Regions from separate parts of the Streptomyces sp. GD-15H genome, predicted to be linked through region 1. Evidence: riboswitches for the same ligand, from Rfam matches in the RefSeq annotation. Region 1 holds a riboswitch; the other holds the start of a gene.
What was found. Region 1 has a riboswitch for thiamine pyrophosphate ahead of thiC (phosphomethylpyrimidine synthase ThiC). Riboswitches for the same ligand answer to the same signal wherever they lie in the genome.
Positions count from the first base shown of each region.

Region 2: linked by a shared signal. The riboswitch ahead of thiO (glycine oxidase ThiO) and the one ahead of thiC (phosphomethylpyrimidine synthase ThiC) in region 1 are both predicted to bind thiamine pyrophosphate.

Region 1 is NZ_CP149447.1:4,397,130-4,404,791, reverse strand. Features, by position in the region: gene WJ438_RS20725 (metallophosphoesterase) at 1-181, shown strand, start outside; gene WJ438_RS20720 (hypothetical protein) at 365-1,234, shown strand; partial or broken gene WJ438_RS20715 (VWA domain-containing protein) at 1,436-2,835, opposite strand; gene thiC (phosphomethylpyrimidine synthase ThiC) at 2,917-4,731, opposite strand; TPP riboswitch at 4,724-4,914, opposite strand; partial or broken gene WJ438_RS20705 (YibE/F family protein) at 5,296-6,743, shown strand; gene WJ438_RS20700 (SsgA family sporulation/cell division regulator) at 6,920-7,354, opposite strand; gene WJ438_RS20695 (IclR family transcriptional regulator C-terminal domain-containing protein) at 7,453-7,662, opposite strand, start outside.
Region 2 is NZ_CP149447.1:6,348,948-6,356,609, forward strand. Features, by position in the region: gene WJ438_RS29980 (sulfite oxidase-like oxidoreductase) at 142-789, shown strand; gene WJ438_RS29985 (deoxyribonuclease IV) at 820-1,695, opposite strand; gene pknB (Stk1 family PASTA domain-containing Ser/Thr kinase) at 1,744-3,711, opposite strand; gene WJ438_RS29995 (thiazole synthase) at 3,900-4,694, opposite strand; partial or broken gene thiS (sulfur carrier protein ThiS) at 4,697-4,944, opposite strand; gene thiO (glycine oxidase ThiO) at 4,941-6,134, opposite strand; TPP riboswitch at 6,122-6,232, opposite strand; gene WJ438_RS30010 (hypothetical protein) at 6,282-6,632, shown strand; gene WJ438_RS30015 (NAD(P)/FAD-dependent oxidoreductase) at 6,665-7,662, shown strand, end outside.

The sequences.
Region 1 (7,662 bases):
CCACGGCCACAGCCCCATTCCGTACCTGCTGGGCGAAGTCGGCTCCGAGGACGGCGAGGACGACAACGGTCCCGTCGTCGAAGGTCCGCACGTCTACGCCGAGGGACTGGCCATCGCCATGGACGGCGGCGTGACGATGGCCGGAAAACTGCTGGTCCAGCAGTTGCCACTCGCCAAGTGAACCGGCGCCGGGCCGGGTGCCGCCGGCCCGGGACCGCACCGGGCAGAGGCCAATTTCGGTAAACCCCCTGTCACGGCGCACCGTCAGCGCTCTACCATCGGCTTATCCGTAGCAGGCTCCCCTCCGTTTCTGCCCAACGGCTCGTCAGCATGCCGAGTCACAAGCCCTACGGAGCATCGGGGGATGCACATGAACAGCGTTCCGCAGCACCTGTTGACCGAGGACCGCCAGGAATACGAGCGGATTCTCGATGAGGTGCTGCGCTCCGCACCACACCGCCCGGAACTGACCGCTGTCGGTCAGCGGCTCAACTCCGAACAACTGCGCACCATGGCGCTCAATGCCACCGCGATCATCACGGCGGCCGCGGCGACCGAGTACCAGAACTACATCAAGGTCCGCGAGGAACTGCGCCGGCCACCGGCGTCGGCCATCCCGTCCGCGCGCGAGTCGGGTTCCTCCGAGCCGGAACCGGGCACAGCGGGGCTCGCCCCCGCCATGGGAGAGGTCGCCGAGACCGCCGGCGCGGGTGCCGTCGCCGTCGTCGCCGTTCTGGCACCCGTCCTGGCCGGAACGGCGGCCGCGATATTCCTGCTCGTCGGCTACCTCCTGCGCATGCTCGACCCCGGCGCGGCCTTCGCCCGGACCATGCTCACCACGGGCTGGACGTTCGGCGCCGTGACCGCGGTCGCCATCCTGGTCGCCGCCGTGGGCCTGCTCCTCACCGCGCTGCGCAACAAGCCCTCGGCCCGGAGCGGGCCGTACGTGGAGGTCGACGAGGATTTGGCCCTGGCCAGGGATGCCTGGCACGAGGCACTGCTGGAGCGGGGGATCATGCCGTTCCTGCGAGACGCTCTCACCGATCCCGGCACGGCGGCCGCACTGCACTACGCGGCACCGTCCGAACCGACCAGCCGTATCCCGCACCTCGGCTACCACCGGCCGGGATTCACCAGCCCCGGCGAAGGCCCGACCCGCGGCCCGCGGCCGAGCTACTCGAGTCCGGACTACAGCAGCCCGGACTTCGGGGGACCGGACCACCAGCCGGAGTAGGAGGGGTCGAATGGCCGAAGTACCGGCCCGGGTACCCGAGTCGCCAGCGCGCTCCCTCCCCGACGGAGCCCTCTCGAGAGACTCCGCGACGGGGGCGTGAGCCGGGCACCCCGGTCAGGTCATGACCGGATCCGGTCCTGCCCGGGCCGGAGCATGCCCGGGTCCGGGTCAGTGCATGCCCGGGCCAGAGCATGTCCCTGGTCAAAGAATGCCCGCCCGGCCCGCAGCTGTGATCCACAGCGGGAACTCGGACAGCAGACGGTCGTACAACTCCGGGTCCGGCACGGTGCTGATGTCGTCGACGGCGAAGAACCCTACGTTGTCGACGCGGCGTCCGGGCAGCGTGTCGAATCGTTCCAGCACGCCGTAGTTCGATCGTCCGAGCCCCACGAACTGCCAGAAGATGGGTTCCTCCACCGCTTCGCGGAGCTCCCGCTCGATCTCGGCGTTCCGGTAGACCCCGCCGTCGGAGAAGAACAGCACGAGCGTCGGGGCCGCCGCGGGGTTGCTCCCGACGAACGAGCGGACCTCGGCGATGACCTTCTGTTCCTCGTTCTGGATGCCGACCTCCCGCATGTCGACCTGGCTCGGGTCCAGGCCCTTCTTCCGCCCTCGCCGGAAGAGGCTCATCTCCCCCACCCGCACGTGCAGCCGGAGCCAGTCGGGAAGCTCGCCCAGCCGCAGGTCCGGCAGCCGTGCCGGATGCGAGGCGAACGTCCAGGCCTGCATCTCACCGTCGTCGTCCAACTGCGCGGCGACCGCGGCCATGCGCTCGACGACGTCCGCCACGACTCCCTTGGAGTACTGGGGTGACATGGAGCCGGAGGCGTCCAGGACGAGGATGACGCGCGCGGTGATCTCGGCGGCCCCGTGCTTGCGCAGACTGACGGCCACCTGCTCCTTGCGCAGCGACAGCCGCTTGCGCATGTCCACGGGCAGCCGCTCCTCCCCCTTGGTGAGACGCGGAGCGGCCGGTGGAACAGCCGGAGCGGGAGGTACCGGAGCGGAGGCGGCAGGCGTGACGGGGGGCGCGACGACCGGAGGCACGGCGGTGGGGGCCGCCGGGGAGCGTCGTCCACGGTGATACCGAAGTCAGTGGCCAGCCCCGCGAGCCCAGAGGCGTACCCCTGGCCCACCGCGCGGAACTTCCACTTCCCCTGGCGTCGGTACAGCTCGCCACCGATGAACGCGGTCTCCGTGCCGGCCACCATGTCGAACCGGGCGATTTCGGTTCCCTCCCCGGCGTCGAGCAGCCTGAGCACCAGCCCCGGCACCTGGCCGAAGGTCCCGCCGTCGGATGATGCGCACAGCGCGATCCGCTCGACGGCCGGCTCCAGCAGGCGCAGGTCGACCTCGACCGTGTCGGTCGCGGCTCCGACGGCGCTCCGCTTTCCCAGATGCGTCACGGCGCTGGAGGCGTGCCGCGGCTGGTTGTAGAAGACGAAGTCGCCGTCGTCCCGCACCCGTCCGGCCTCCGTGAGCAGGAGAGCCGACGCGTCGATGTCGGGCACGCCGGCCCCGGCGGTCCAAGCGAGTTCGACGCGCACCACCGGGGCATCGCCGGGAAGGTTGGACCCCTTGCTCATTGATTGCGCTGTCATGGCATCCAGTCTGCCGATCCGTCCCCACGAGCGGCGAGAGGGGCGGGCCCGAACGACCCGCCCCTCGCCCGTTCAGTCAGTTCAGTCCGTCAGCGGCAGGTACACACGGTTGCCCGCCTCCGCGAACTCCTTCGACTTCTGCAGCATCCCCTCGGCGATCTCCTCGGCCGAGGCACCCTGCGGCGAGGCACCGCCGAACCGCTCCGTGATGCTCTGGCTGATCTTCATGGAGCAGAACTTCGGCCCGCACATCGAGCAGAAGTGCGCGGTCTTGGCGGGCTCTGCCGGAAGGGTCTCGTCGTGGAACTCCCTTGCCGTGTCCGGGTCGAGGGCGAGGTTGAACTGGTCCTCCCACCGGAACTCGAAGCGCGCGTCGGACAGTGCGTCGTCCCACTCCTGCGCACCCGGGTGTCCCTTGGCGAGGTCGGCGGCATGTGCGGCAATCTTGTAGGTGATGACGCCGGTCTTGACGTCGTCACGGTCGGGCAGGCCGAGATGCTCCTTGGGCGTGACGTAACAGAGCATGGCGGTGCCCCACCAGGCGATCATGGCGGCACCGATACCGGAGGTGATGTGGTCGTACGCGGGCGCGACGTCCGTCGTCAGCGGGCCGAGCGTATAGAACGGGGCTTCATCGCAGATCTCCTGCTGAAGGTCGATGTTCTCCTTGATCTTGTGCATCGGGACATGCCCCGGGCCCTCGATCATGGTCTGCACATTCAAACGCTTCGCGGTCCGGTTGAGTTCCCCGAGTGTGCGCAACTCAGCGAACTGGGCCTGGTCGTTGGCGTCCGCGATCGACCCCGGCCGGAGCCCGTCGCCAAGCGAGTACGTGACGTCGTACGTCGCGAGGATCTCGCAGAGTTCCTCGAAGTTCTCGTACAGGAACGACTCCTTGTGGTGCGCCAGACACCACGCCGCCATGATCGAGCCACCGCGCGAGACGATGCCCGTCTTGCGGTTGGCGGTGAGCGGCACGTACGCCAGCCGTACGCCCGCATGAACCGTCATGTAGTCCACGCCCTGCTCGGCCTGCTCGACGACCGTGTCCTTGTAGATCTCCCAGGTCAGTTCCTCGGCCCTGCCGTCGACCTTCTCCAGCGCCTGGTAGAGCGGCACGGTGCCGATGGGAACAGGGGAGTTGCGCAGCACCCACTCCCGGGTGGTGTGGATATTGCGGCCGGTGGACAGATCCATGACCGTGTCGGCGCCCCAGCGAGTCGCCCAGGTCATCTTCTCCACCTCCTCCTCGATGGAGGAGGTCACCGCGGAGTTGCCGATGTTGGCGTTGACCTTCACCAGGAACCGCTTGCCGATGATCATCGGCTCGATCTCCGGATGGTTGACGTTGGCGGGCAGCACCGCGCGGCCTGCCGCGATCTCCTCACGGACGACCTCCGGCGATACGTTCTCCCGGATGGCCACGTACTCCATCTCGGGCGTGATCTCGCCGCGGCGTGCGTACGCCAGCTGCGTGACCGCCCCGCCCGCGCGGCCCCGGCGGGGCTGACGGGGCCGGCCCGGGAACACCGCGTCGAGGTTGCGCAGGCCGCCGCGCGGCGAGGTGTGCCTGATCCCGTCGTCCTCGGGACGGACGGGACGGCCCGCGTACTCCTCGGTGTCGCCGCGCGCGGCAATCCAGTTCTCCCGCAGCGGCACCAGCCCTCTGCGCACATCGGTGTCGACCAAGGGGTCGGTGTACGGGCCCGATGTGTCGTACAGCGTGACCGACTGGCCGTTGGTGAGGTGCACCTGACGTACCGGCACCCGTAGATCGGGGCGTGTGCCCTCGACGTACGCCTTGTGCCAGCCGATGGACTTCCCGGCCGCCTCCTGCTCCGACGTCTCCGTCGGGCTCTGCGTGGAGGCGTGCGTGCGTGCGTCCTTGTTGGTCATGAGACCTACTCCCTACGCCGGCATTACCCGGTAACAGGTTCAGCGGTCGACGCAGCGGTTTCCGTCGGTCGGCGTTCCGTGTGAAACATCACTCGGACAACAGGGATGTTTCATGTGAAACGCCGCTGGGACGGAGGTCAGCGCCCTCTCAGCCCGGTGCTCCGAGCTCCCGCGTGGACAAAAGATGCCCCCACGCTAGCGTCCATTCTGGCGCGGTGAACAGAGGGCCCTCGTTGTTCTTGCGATGATCGGGCGGTGACCTCGACGCAACATCCCTCGTACCCACCGCCCGAACCACCCCGCGGCTCCGGCGCTCGAGACGGCGGCGGCCGTGGCAGAGGGCCCGCAGTCGGCGACGGCACGGGCCGTGGAGACGGCCAGGGAGACGGCCCCGGTTCCGGAGACTGGTTCGGACACGGGCGCGGCCCCGGCGAGGCACCGGCGGCACCGGCACCCCAGGGCCACCTGCCCGGCCGCGGAGATCCCGGGCCGCAAGGCCCCGGGTCCGGGCATCCCGGCCGGGCTCCCGGGCCCGGCGCGGGCCACCCGAGCCAGGGACAGGGGGTGGGACAAGCCCGCGGTCATGGCCGGGGTCCGGACCCGGGCGGTGGCGACCGCGACCGCGGCCCGAACGGCGGTGGCCACGGCGGCCCCCCTCCGGGCGACAACAGACACGATCACGGTCCGGACTCCGGCGGCGGACACGGCCACTCGCACGGGCACAGTCACAGCCACGGCCCCGCCGCCCCCGTCTCGAAGCACCTGCGCAAGGTCATCGCGGCGGTCCTCATCCCGTTCACCGCAGCGGTGCTGGTCGGCCTCGTCGTGCTGTGGCCGGGCGGCGCACCGGGACACGAGCGCACCGGCGTCGGTTTCGACCGGGAGACGCAGCAGGCCACGGTCACCAAGGTGGTCGAGGTGAGTTGCTCGTCCGTCAACGCCTCTGGAGGCGTCCCGACCGGCGACACCTCGACAGCCGAGGGCTCCTCCGCGCAACAGCAGGCGGACGGCACGTGCAAGAGAGCGACGATCCGGGTCGACAGCGGCGAGGACCAGGGCCGCACGTTCACCGAGATCGTGCAGCCGGACCAGTCCCGTCAGCTGAGCGAGGGCCAGGAGGTCGTGGTCGCCTACGAACCTTCCGCTCCGAAGGATCTGCAGTACTCGGTCGCCGACGTGAACCGGCGTCTCCCCATGACCCTGCTCGCCGGCATCTTCGCGGTCGCCGTCGTGGCCGTCGGGCGGCTGCGCGGTGTGATGGCACTGGTCGCGCTGGCGGTCAGCTTCCTCGTGCTGAACTTCTTCATCCTGCCCGCCATTCTGCAGGGCTCGAACCCGCTGGTCGTGGCGGTGGTGGGGGCGAGCGCCATCATGCTGCAGGCCCTGTATCTCTGTCACGGGCTGTCGGCACGCACCTCCGTGGCGGTGCTCGGCACTCTGGTCTCGTTGCTGCTGATCGGCATTCTGGGCTCGGTCTTCATCGACTGGGCCGCGCTGACCGGCAACACCGACGACAACACCGGACTGATCCACGGCCTGTACCCCGACATCGACATGAGCGGTCTGCTGCTGGCCGGCGTCATCATCGGGTCGCTCGGTGTGCTCGACGATGTGACGGTCACACAGACATCGGCCGTCTGGGAGTTGCACGAGGCCAACCCATCGATGGGCTGGCGGGGGCTGTACCGCGCGGGCATCCGCATCGGCCGCGACCACATCGCGTCCGTGGTCAACACCCTCGTCCTCGCCTACGCGGGCGCCGCGTTGCCGTTGCTGCTGCTGTTCTCCATCGCGCAGAGCAGGTGCTGGGGACGGTCGCCAACAGCGAGCTGGTCGCGGAGGAGATCGTGCGCACGCTGGTCGGCTCGATCGGCCTGGTGGCCGCGGTGCCGGTCACCACAGCTCTGGCCGCCCTGGTGGTCTCGGCCGACCGCGCGGCGGCGCAGACCCCCGGGGAGGGCGTCCGGGCGGCTCCGGCGCGCGGTGGGAAGGGCAGGCGCCGGAAGCGCTGACCCCGTCACGGCGCGGCGCCGGACATCCTGCTGCCGACACATGACCGGCTGCAGCCCCGCCTCCGGGCAACCGGCCCATCCGGGCGGCTCGTCCACCGGTGCGGAAGTGTTCCTGCACCGATGTGGCGGAACACGGTGAACGGTTCCGCCACCGACTGCCCGAGTGGCGGAACCCTTTACCCGGCGCTCTGCTCCGCCAGGATGCGGTCCAGCGCGTCGTCGAGATGAGCGTCGAAGTCGGCGAGCGCTCCCTCCTGGCCCAGCGGTACCAGCTTGTCGGTGCGGTCGAGAAAGGCCACGAGTGGCGCCGTCGACGAACGGAACAACGCGTGGTCGCCACCGACCTGAAGCCGGATCAGCACCTCGCCCAGTGCGTCGGGCTCGACCGGCGAGACCCGCACGTCGCCCTCACCGCACGGCCTGCCGACGCCGTCGATCAGCAACTCCCGGCCGAACGCCCAGGTCACAGGCGCGTCACCGGGCAGATGGAAGGTCAGCCGCACGGCGTAGGGATCACAGGTGTCGTAGCGAAGCTCCACCGGGATGCGGAAGGACAGCTCCTCCGACACGAGAAAGCTCATCATGACCTCTGCCTGTACGGACTCGCGCATCGCCTACCCCGTCATTAGCTGCGGACCGGCCGGGAATGGACCCCTGACACTAGGGGAATCTTGCTCAACGTACACGGTGAATCACAAGGAGTGAGTTTTCAGATGGTGATAGAGAGTGCCAACGGCCCGAGGAGACGGCCCACTTCCGCCTGCAGTTGCTGCGCGGCGGGGAGCAGCCGGTGGGCCTGATGTGCGGGCAGGGAGAGGGCAATGGTCGCGGCCGTGGCGCCGGCCGTGATCGGGATGGCCGCGCATACCGTGCCCAAGGCGTATTCCTGGCGCTCGATCACCGGTTCCATGCGCCGGGT
Region 2 (7,662 bases), 2.0 Mb from region 1:
AATGATTCCACCGGTGGAGAAGATCGTCCAGTAAGTATCTCCTTACTGAGTAAGGAGATACTTACTGCTCTTTGGTGGAGATTGTCCGAGTTCATGTGGCCCCGGTCCGATGCGTCACGCCGGGTCTGTCAGGATGGAAGCATGGGTCAGCCTGCGGAACGCGAATCGGGGGAGCGCACAGCAGAGGGAGCGGCGCGGTTCGAGCTCCCGCCGGGGCAGCGACTGCAAAAGGGCTGGCCGGTCACGCACTACGGGCCCGTCCCCAGGTTCCGGCCCGAGCGCTGGGAGTTCAGGGTGTTCGGCGCCACCGCAGACGGCGACAAGCACTGCTGGAACCATGGGGAGTTCACGGCCCTGCCGTACCACAGCGTCGTGGCCGATCTGCACTGCGTCACGAAGTTCAGCATGCTCGGCGCCGAATGGGGCGGGATTCCGGCCCGTACCCTCCTGGAACTCGCTCCGCCCGCGCCCGACGTCACCCATGTGATGGTGTGGGCCGAGTACGGATTCAGCTCCAACCTGCGGCTGGCGGACTTCTCGTCCGAGCAGGCCCTCTTCGCCACCCACAAGGACGGCGAACTGCTGACCGCCGAGCACGGGTTTCCGCTCCGTCTGATCGTCCCCCACCTCTACGCCTGGAAGGGACCGAAGTGGGTCCGCGGCGTGGAGTACATGACCGCCGACCGCCGCGGCTTCTGGGAGGAGCGCGGCTATCACAACGTCGGCGACCCCTGGAAGGAACAGCGCTACTCGTACCAGGAGGAGCCCGGGGACGGCCCCGAAATCTGACCGGGGCCGTCCCCGGGCGGCCCCGGGGCCCTAATCCCGGAGTTTCTTCAGACGCTCCACGTCCGCCGCATGCCCCTGCTTGCCGCCGGGGGTCTCGATGACCAGGGGTACGCCCTCGGTCGCCGGATGCGTCATCAGCGTGCGGAACGGGTCCTCGCCTATGTGGCCTCCGCCGATGTTCGCGTGACGGTCCTTGCGCGCGCCGACCACATCCATGGAGTCGTTGGCGTGGATGAGCTTCAGCCGTCCCTCGCCGACCGTGTCCACCAGCAGGTCCAGTGTCTGACGCATCCCGCTCGGCCCGGTCAGATCGTGTCCGGCCGCGAAGACGTGGCAGGTGTCCAGGCAGACACCCAGCTTCGGGTGGGCGTCCAGCGCCTCGAAGTACGGACCGAAGTCCCAGACCCGCGAGCACAGGGAGGCGCCCTGGCCAGCCGTCGACTCCAGCAGCAGGAACGGGTCGTCGTCACGGGTGAGCTCGTCGAGCAGCGGCAGCAGGTACTCCCGTACCTGCCTCAGCGCCACCGACCGCTCCCGTCCGCCGGTCGCGCTGCCGGTGTGCACCACCACACCCCGCGCCCCGATCGCGCGCCCGCGCCGCAGCGAGTGCCGCAGCGACTCGGCGGACCGCTCGGCGGTCGCCTCGGTGTGGGAGCCGAAGTTGATCAGATACGGAGCGTGCACGTACGCCGGGATCGACGCCGCCGCACACGCCTCGCGGAACGCCGCGTCCTGCCGGGGGTCGCCGGTCGGCGTCGCCCAGCCGCGCGGGTTGGCGACGAAGACCTGCACGGCCTCCGCGCGCAGCTCACGGGCGTAGGACAGGCCGACGGAATGCAGACCGCCGGCCACGGGGACATGGCCGCCGACCGGGTTGCGGGCAGGGCCGGACAGGTGGTTCTTCACCCTTCCAGGGTGTCATGCCCCGAGTCGCCGGAGCCCCGGAGCCCCTTGTCAGCGGATCTTGAGGGTGATCGTCGAGCCCTTGGGCGCGGTGTCCCCGCCGGACACGGACTGGGCCTTGACGGTGTCACCGAACAGACCGAGCAGCCCGCGGTCCTCCTTGACCCGGAACCCGGCTCCCTCCAGCTTCCCGGTGGCCTCGTCCACACTGTCGCCGACCACGTCCGGAACCCGGATCATCTCGGGTCCCTTGGACAGCGTCAGCGTCACGGTGTCCCCCTCGGCGGCCTCACTGCCGGCCTCTGGGCTCTGCAGGGCCACCCGGCCCGCGTCGTGCTCGGAGGTGACCCGCTCTGCGGCGGTCCTCACCTCGAGGCCGGCCTCCTCCAGCTCGGCGCGCGCGTCGTCCAGGTCCTGGCCGATCACCTCGGGGATGTCCACCGGGCTGCCCTTGCTCACGGTGAGCGCCACCGCCGAGCCCGCCCGGACCTCCGTGTCCTTGCCCGGCCGGGTGGAGATCACGAAGCCCTTGGACGCGTCCTCGCTGAACTCCTGGGTGACCATGCCGGGTTCCAGACCCGCGTCCTTGAGCACGGACCGTGCCTTGTCCAGCCGGTAGCCGTCGACATCGGGCACCCGCACGGTCTGCGGCCCCTTGGAGAGAGTGAGCGAGACCGAGTCGGTGCCGCGGATACGGGCACCCGCCTCCGGATCCGTGCTGATCACCGTGCCCCGCTTCACGGTGTCGCTGTACGCCTCCCTGACCTGGCCGACGCCCAGTCCGGCGTCCGCCAGCCGCTCCCGGGCCTCCTTCTCGGTCTTCGCCAGCAGCGGCGGGACCTCGGTGAACTGGCCGGAGTTGATGTACCACAGGCCTGCCCCGGCGCCGAGCACCAGCAGCACGGCGACGACGATCGCCATCGGGCCGCGCCGCAGCAGCGGACCCCGCAGCGACGCACCGCGCCGGGGCGGCGGTGGCGCCGGGGACTGGAGCCGGCTGGTGTGGTGGTCCTCGTCGACGGGCAGCGGGCGGGATGGGGGTCCCCCCGCGTGAGCGAAGCCGAGCGTGGGGGACGTCAGCGCGCGCGGGATGACGCTCGTACGGTGCTCTGCGCCCTGGACGTGCTGGTGCTCCGACGTCAGCGCCTGCGGCGGCATCGCGTCCAGCTGCTCGGCGTCGAGCCCGCCGCGCGCCTCGCGGACCTGCGCGAGGAGCGCCACCGCGTCGTACGGGCGGACCTCCGGGTTGCGCGCGGTCGCCGACGCGACCAGCTCGTCCAGCGCGTACGCCATACCGGGTACGGCGACCGACGGGGGCGGCACGTCGTCGTGCAGATGCTTGTAGAGCACGATCGCGGGGGAGTCGCCGTCGTGCGGCTTCTCACCGGTCAGCATCTCGTACAGCAGGATGCCGCACGCGTAGACGTCCACGCGGGGGGCGGCGGTACCGCTCTCGATCTGCTCCGGCGCCAGGTACGAGACCGTACCCAGCACGGTGCCGGTGGTGTTCGTCACCGTGTCCACGGCCCGGACCAGCCCGAAGTCGGCGACTTTGACCCGGCCGTCGTCCCCGATCAGCACGTTCTCCGGCTTCATGTCCCGGTGCACGAACCCGGCCCGGTGCGCGGCGCCGAGCGCGGCCAGCATCGGCTCCAGGATGTCCAGCGCGGCCCGCGGCTGCAGCGCACCGCGCTCGCGCAGCACGTCACGCAGGGTGCAGCCGGCGACGTACTCCATCGCCAGGTAGACGTACGCCCCGTCGGTGCCCTGGTCGAAGACCTGGACCACGTTCGGATGGGCCAACCGGGCGACCGACTTCGCCTCGCGGATGAACCGCTCGACGAAGGAGCCGTCGGCGGCGAGCGCCGGGTGCATCACCTTGAGCGCGAGCACGCGGTCCAGACGGGTGTCCACGGCCCGGTAGACCGTGGCCATCCCGCCGACCGCGATACGCGCCTCGACGCGATACCGGCCGTCGAGCAGCTGCCCGACCAGAGGGTCCTGAAGGGTCGTGTCCACGCAGGGGAGTCTACGAGGAGCCGCCGACGGCGCCGACCGGATCGGTCCGGACCGGGGCGCGACTGCAGCCGACCTGTGACGCAACCCACGGAGGGACGCTCCGCGGCCGCCGACGGTGCTCGGCCCCCATGAGGAGCCCCCGCCTCTCGACCGGCTGGAAACGGATGGTGCGCAGGTGGGAGGACCTCTCAGAACGCCGGCCGCTCCGGATCCAGCACGGCAAGGCCCTCCGCAGGAGAAGACGCCTCGGCGAAGTGCCGTCGTGGAATCCGCCCCGCCCGCCGGGCCAGCCGTCCCGCCTCGACCGCGCTCCGCATGGCGACGGCCATCAGTACCGGCTCCTGCGCCCGGGTCACCGCCGAGGCGAGCATCACACCCGCGCACCCCAGCTCCATCGCCAGCGCCGCGTCCGACGCCGTACCGGCGCCCGCGTCCAGGATCACCGGCACGCGCGCGTGCTGCGTGATCAGCTCGAAGTTGTGCGGGTTGCGGATGCCGAGCCCCGACCCGATCGGCGACCCGAGCGGCATGATCGCCGCACAGCCGGCGTCCTCCAGCTTCCGCGCCAGCACCGGATCGTCGTTGGTGTACGGCAGCACCGTGAACCCGTCGTCGACCAGGGTCTCGGCCGCCTCCAGCAGTTCGATGGGGTCCGGCAGCAGGGTGCGCTCGTCGGCGATGACCTCCAGCTTGACCAGGTCGGTGCCGAGCGCCTCCCGCGCGAGACGGGCGGTGAGCACCGCCTCCCCCGCGGTGAAACAGCCGGCCGTGTTCGGCAGCACCCGGATGTCCAGCCTGTCCAGTACCGAGAGTACGGAGCCGTGCACCGAGGGGTTCACCCGCCGCATCGCGACGGTCGTCAGCTCGGTCCCGGACGCCACCAACGCCCGCTCCAGCACCTCGAGGCTGGGCGCCCCGCCGGTGCCCATGATCAGACGGGACGTGAAGGACGTACCGCCGAGGACGAACGGATCGTCGGCCATGATCAGCCTCCCTGCACGGCGGTCAGGACTTCCACCCGATCCCCCCGGCGAGGGGCGTGAGCGGCCACTGCGCGCGCGGGACGACCGTTTCGTTGAGGGCGGCGGCCACCCCGGAGTGAGCCTCGGTCAGCGTGCCGACCAGCGCGTCGAGCGCCGTGCCGGGAGCCACCTCGCGAGGCTCTCCGTTGACCGAGACCATGACCGGGGCATGCGTAGCGGTGTTCGCCGAAGTGTTCACAGGAGTGTTCATACGGGCTGCTCCGTGAGTGCGGCGGCGGTCGTGGTGAACCGCCGGGGGATGAAGGGGCGGGCCTCCGCCGGGAGTTCACCGGTGGCCAGGAACTCCGCCAGGGCGTCGCCGGTGACCGGAGTGAGCAGCACACCGTTGCGGTAGTGCCCGGTCGCCAGGACCAGCCCCGCCAGCCCGGACGGGCCGAGCAGGGGCGCGTTGTCGGGGGTGCCGGGGCGCAGCCCGGCCCGGGTCTCGGTGAGCGGCAGCTCGGTGATGCCGGGGACCAGTTCGTGGGCGTCGCGCAGCAGCTCGTACACCCCGCCCGCGGTGACGGTCGTGTCCCAGCCCTGCTCCTCACTGGTCGCCCCGATCACCAGCTCCCCGCTCTCACGCGGCACCAGGTACACATGGCTGCCCCGCACCACCGCCCGCACCGTACGGCTCAGGAACGGACCGAACCGGTCGGGCATCGCCAGCCGGACCACCTGCCCCTTCACGGGACGTACGGGAGGCAGCAGGTCCGCGGGGATGCCCGCGAGCCGCCCGCTGAGGCTGCCTCCGGCGAGCACCACCTGCCCGGCGGCCAGCCCGGTGCCGTCGGCGGTGACCACGCCCGTGGCCCGCTCCCCGGAGACGGTGAGCCGGTCGGCCCACGCGCGGTGCAGGACCACGCCCGCCCGCTCGCAGGCGGTCACCAGTGCCGCCGCCAGTCGCCTGGGGTCGATCTGGTGGTCGCCGTCCACCCGCAGCCCGCCGCGCACACCGGGTGCGAGCATCGGCTCGAGGCGTCGGCACTCCCGCCCCGACAGCCACTGCGCGTCGAGCCCCGACTGCTGTTGCAGGGAGTGCAGTTCGCGCAGATGGGCGCGGTCGTCGGCGTCCAGCGCGACCGCGAGCGTGCCGCACCTGCGGTAGCCGAGGTCGTGGCCGGTGGCCTCGGTGAGCTCGGCCGCGAAGTCGGGGTAGCGGAGCGCGGAGGCGAGGTTCAGACCGAGCAGAGCCTGCTCTCCGTAGTGCAGTTCCGTGACGGCGGCCAGCATCCCGGCGGCCACCTGGGCGGCGCCACCGCCCGGCTCGGGGTCCAGCACGGTCGTGGCCAGCCCGCGCTGCGCGGACCGCCAGGCCGTGACCAGACCGATGATGCCGCCCCCGACGACGAGGACATCGGGGGGCGCTGCGAGGTGTGTGTGGGCGGCATGGGCGTCCAGCCCCTCCCTTCGCCGGCATGACCCGGATCAGGTTCATACGGTCGGAGGCCGCAGCCTCCCTCTCAGCCCGGTGCGTCCGGGCTCCCGCGAGTGTCTTACGTTGGCCACCCTAGCCCGCGTATCAACGAACGTGTAGGGAGCCTTCGCATGGCCGGTTCGCTCGACGGTCTCGTCCTCGCCCCCGTCGCCGACCAGGCGCCGGGCCAGGTCGGCACCCGCACCCGGTTCGCCTACCACGAGCAGGACGGCGCGATCCGGGCCGAGTACGCGGGCGGTGACGTCGTACGCGGGTACCTGGTGGGCACCCGCGAGGAAGACCGGCTGGACTTCCGATACGTGCAGCTCAAGCGGGACGGCAGCACGTCCTCGGGGCACTGTGTGTCGACGGTCGTGGAGCTGCCCGACGGGCGGCTGCGGCTGGAGGAGAACTGGGAGTGGGAGTCGCAGCCGGGCAGCGGGACCAGCGTGGTGGAGCAGCTCATGGGCCCCGGGGACTGACTGACCGATGGTCAGGTGTCTATGGTGATCAGGTGAGCGAGCAGACGCAGGAACGGGGACCGTCCGAGCCACGGCGCGTGGTGGTGACGGGGGCCGGAATGGCCGGTGTGCAGACCGCCGTCGCCCTCCGGGAGCAGGGATTCACCGGCACCGTGACGCTGATCGGCGCCGAACCCCACCAGCCGTACGACCGGCCGCCCCTGTCCAAGGCGGTGCTGCTCGGCAAGGCGGAGGACTCCGCCTTCGACGTCGACTTCGAGGCGCTCGGCATCGAGCTGCGGCTCGGCTGCGAGGTGCTTGGGCTGCGCCCCGCCGACCACGAACTGGACACGGAGGCCGGGCCGGTCCCCTACGACGTCCTGGTTGTCGCGACCGGCGCCGAACCGGTCCGGCTGCCGGGTGCGGACGGGGTTCCGGGCGTCCACCTACTGCGCACCCTGGACGACGTCGAACGGTTGCGGCCGGTGCTCGCGCGCCGGCAGGACATCGTGGTCGTCGGCGCCGGCTGGATCGGCGCGGAGTTCGCCACGGCGGCGCGCGAGGCGGGCTGCGCGGTCACCGTCGTGGAGGCCGCCGGCCGGCCGCTGGCCGAGGCACTGCCCGCCGAGGTGGCCGCCCCGATGACCGCCTGGTACGGCGACGCCGGAGTGGCGCTGCGGACGCACGCGCGCGTGGAGCGCGTCGAGCCCGGCGCGGTGGTGCTGGACGACGGCTCGCGACTGCCCGCGGGCGCCGTCGTCGTCGGGATCGGGGCCCGTCCCGCCACCGCCTGGCTGGCCGGCTCCGGAGTCGAGCTCGGCGAGCGCGGTGACGTGGTCGCCGACCCGCACCTGATGACCTCCGTGCCGGACGTGTACGCGGTCGGCGACTGCGCGTCCTTCCCCTCGGGGCGGTACGGCGAACGCCTGCTGGTGCACCACTGGGACAACGCCCTGCAGGGCCCGCGCACGGTCGCGGCGAACATCCTCGGGGCGGCCACCGGCGAACCCCCGGCGGTGTACGACCCGGTGCCGTACTTCTGGTCCGAGCA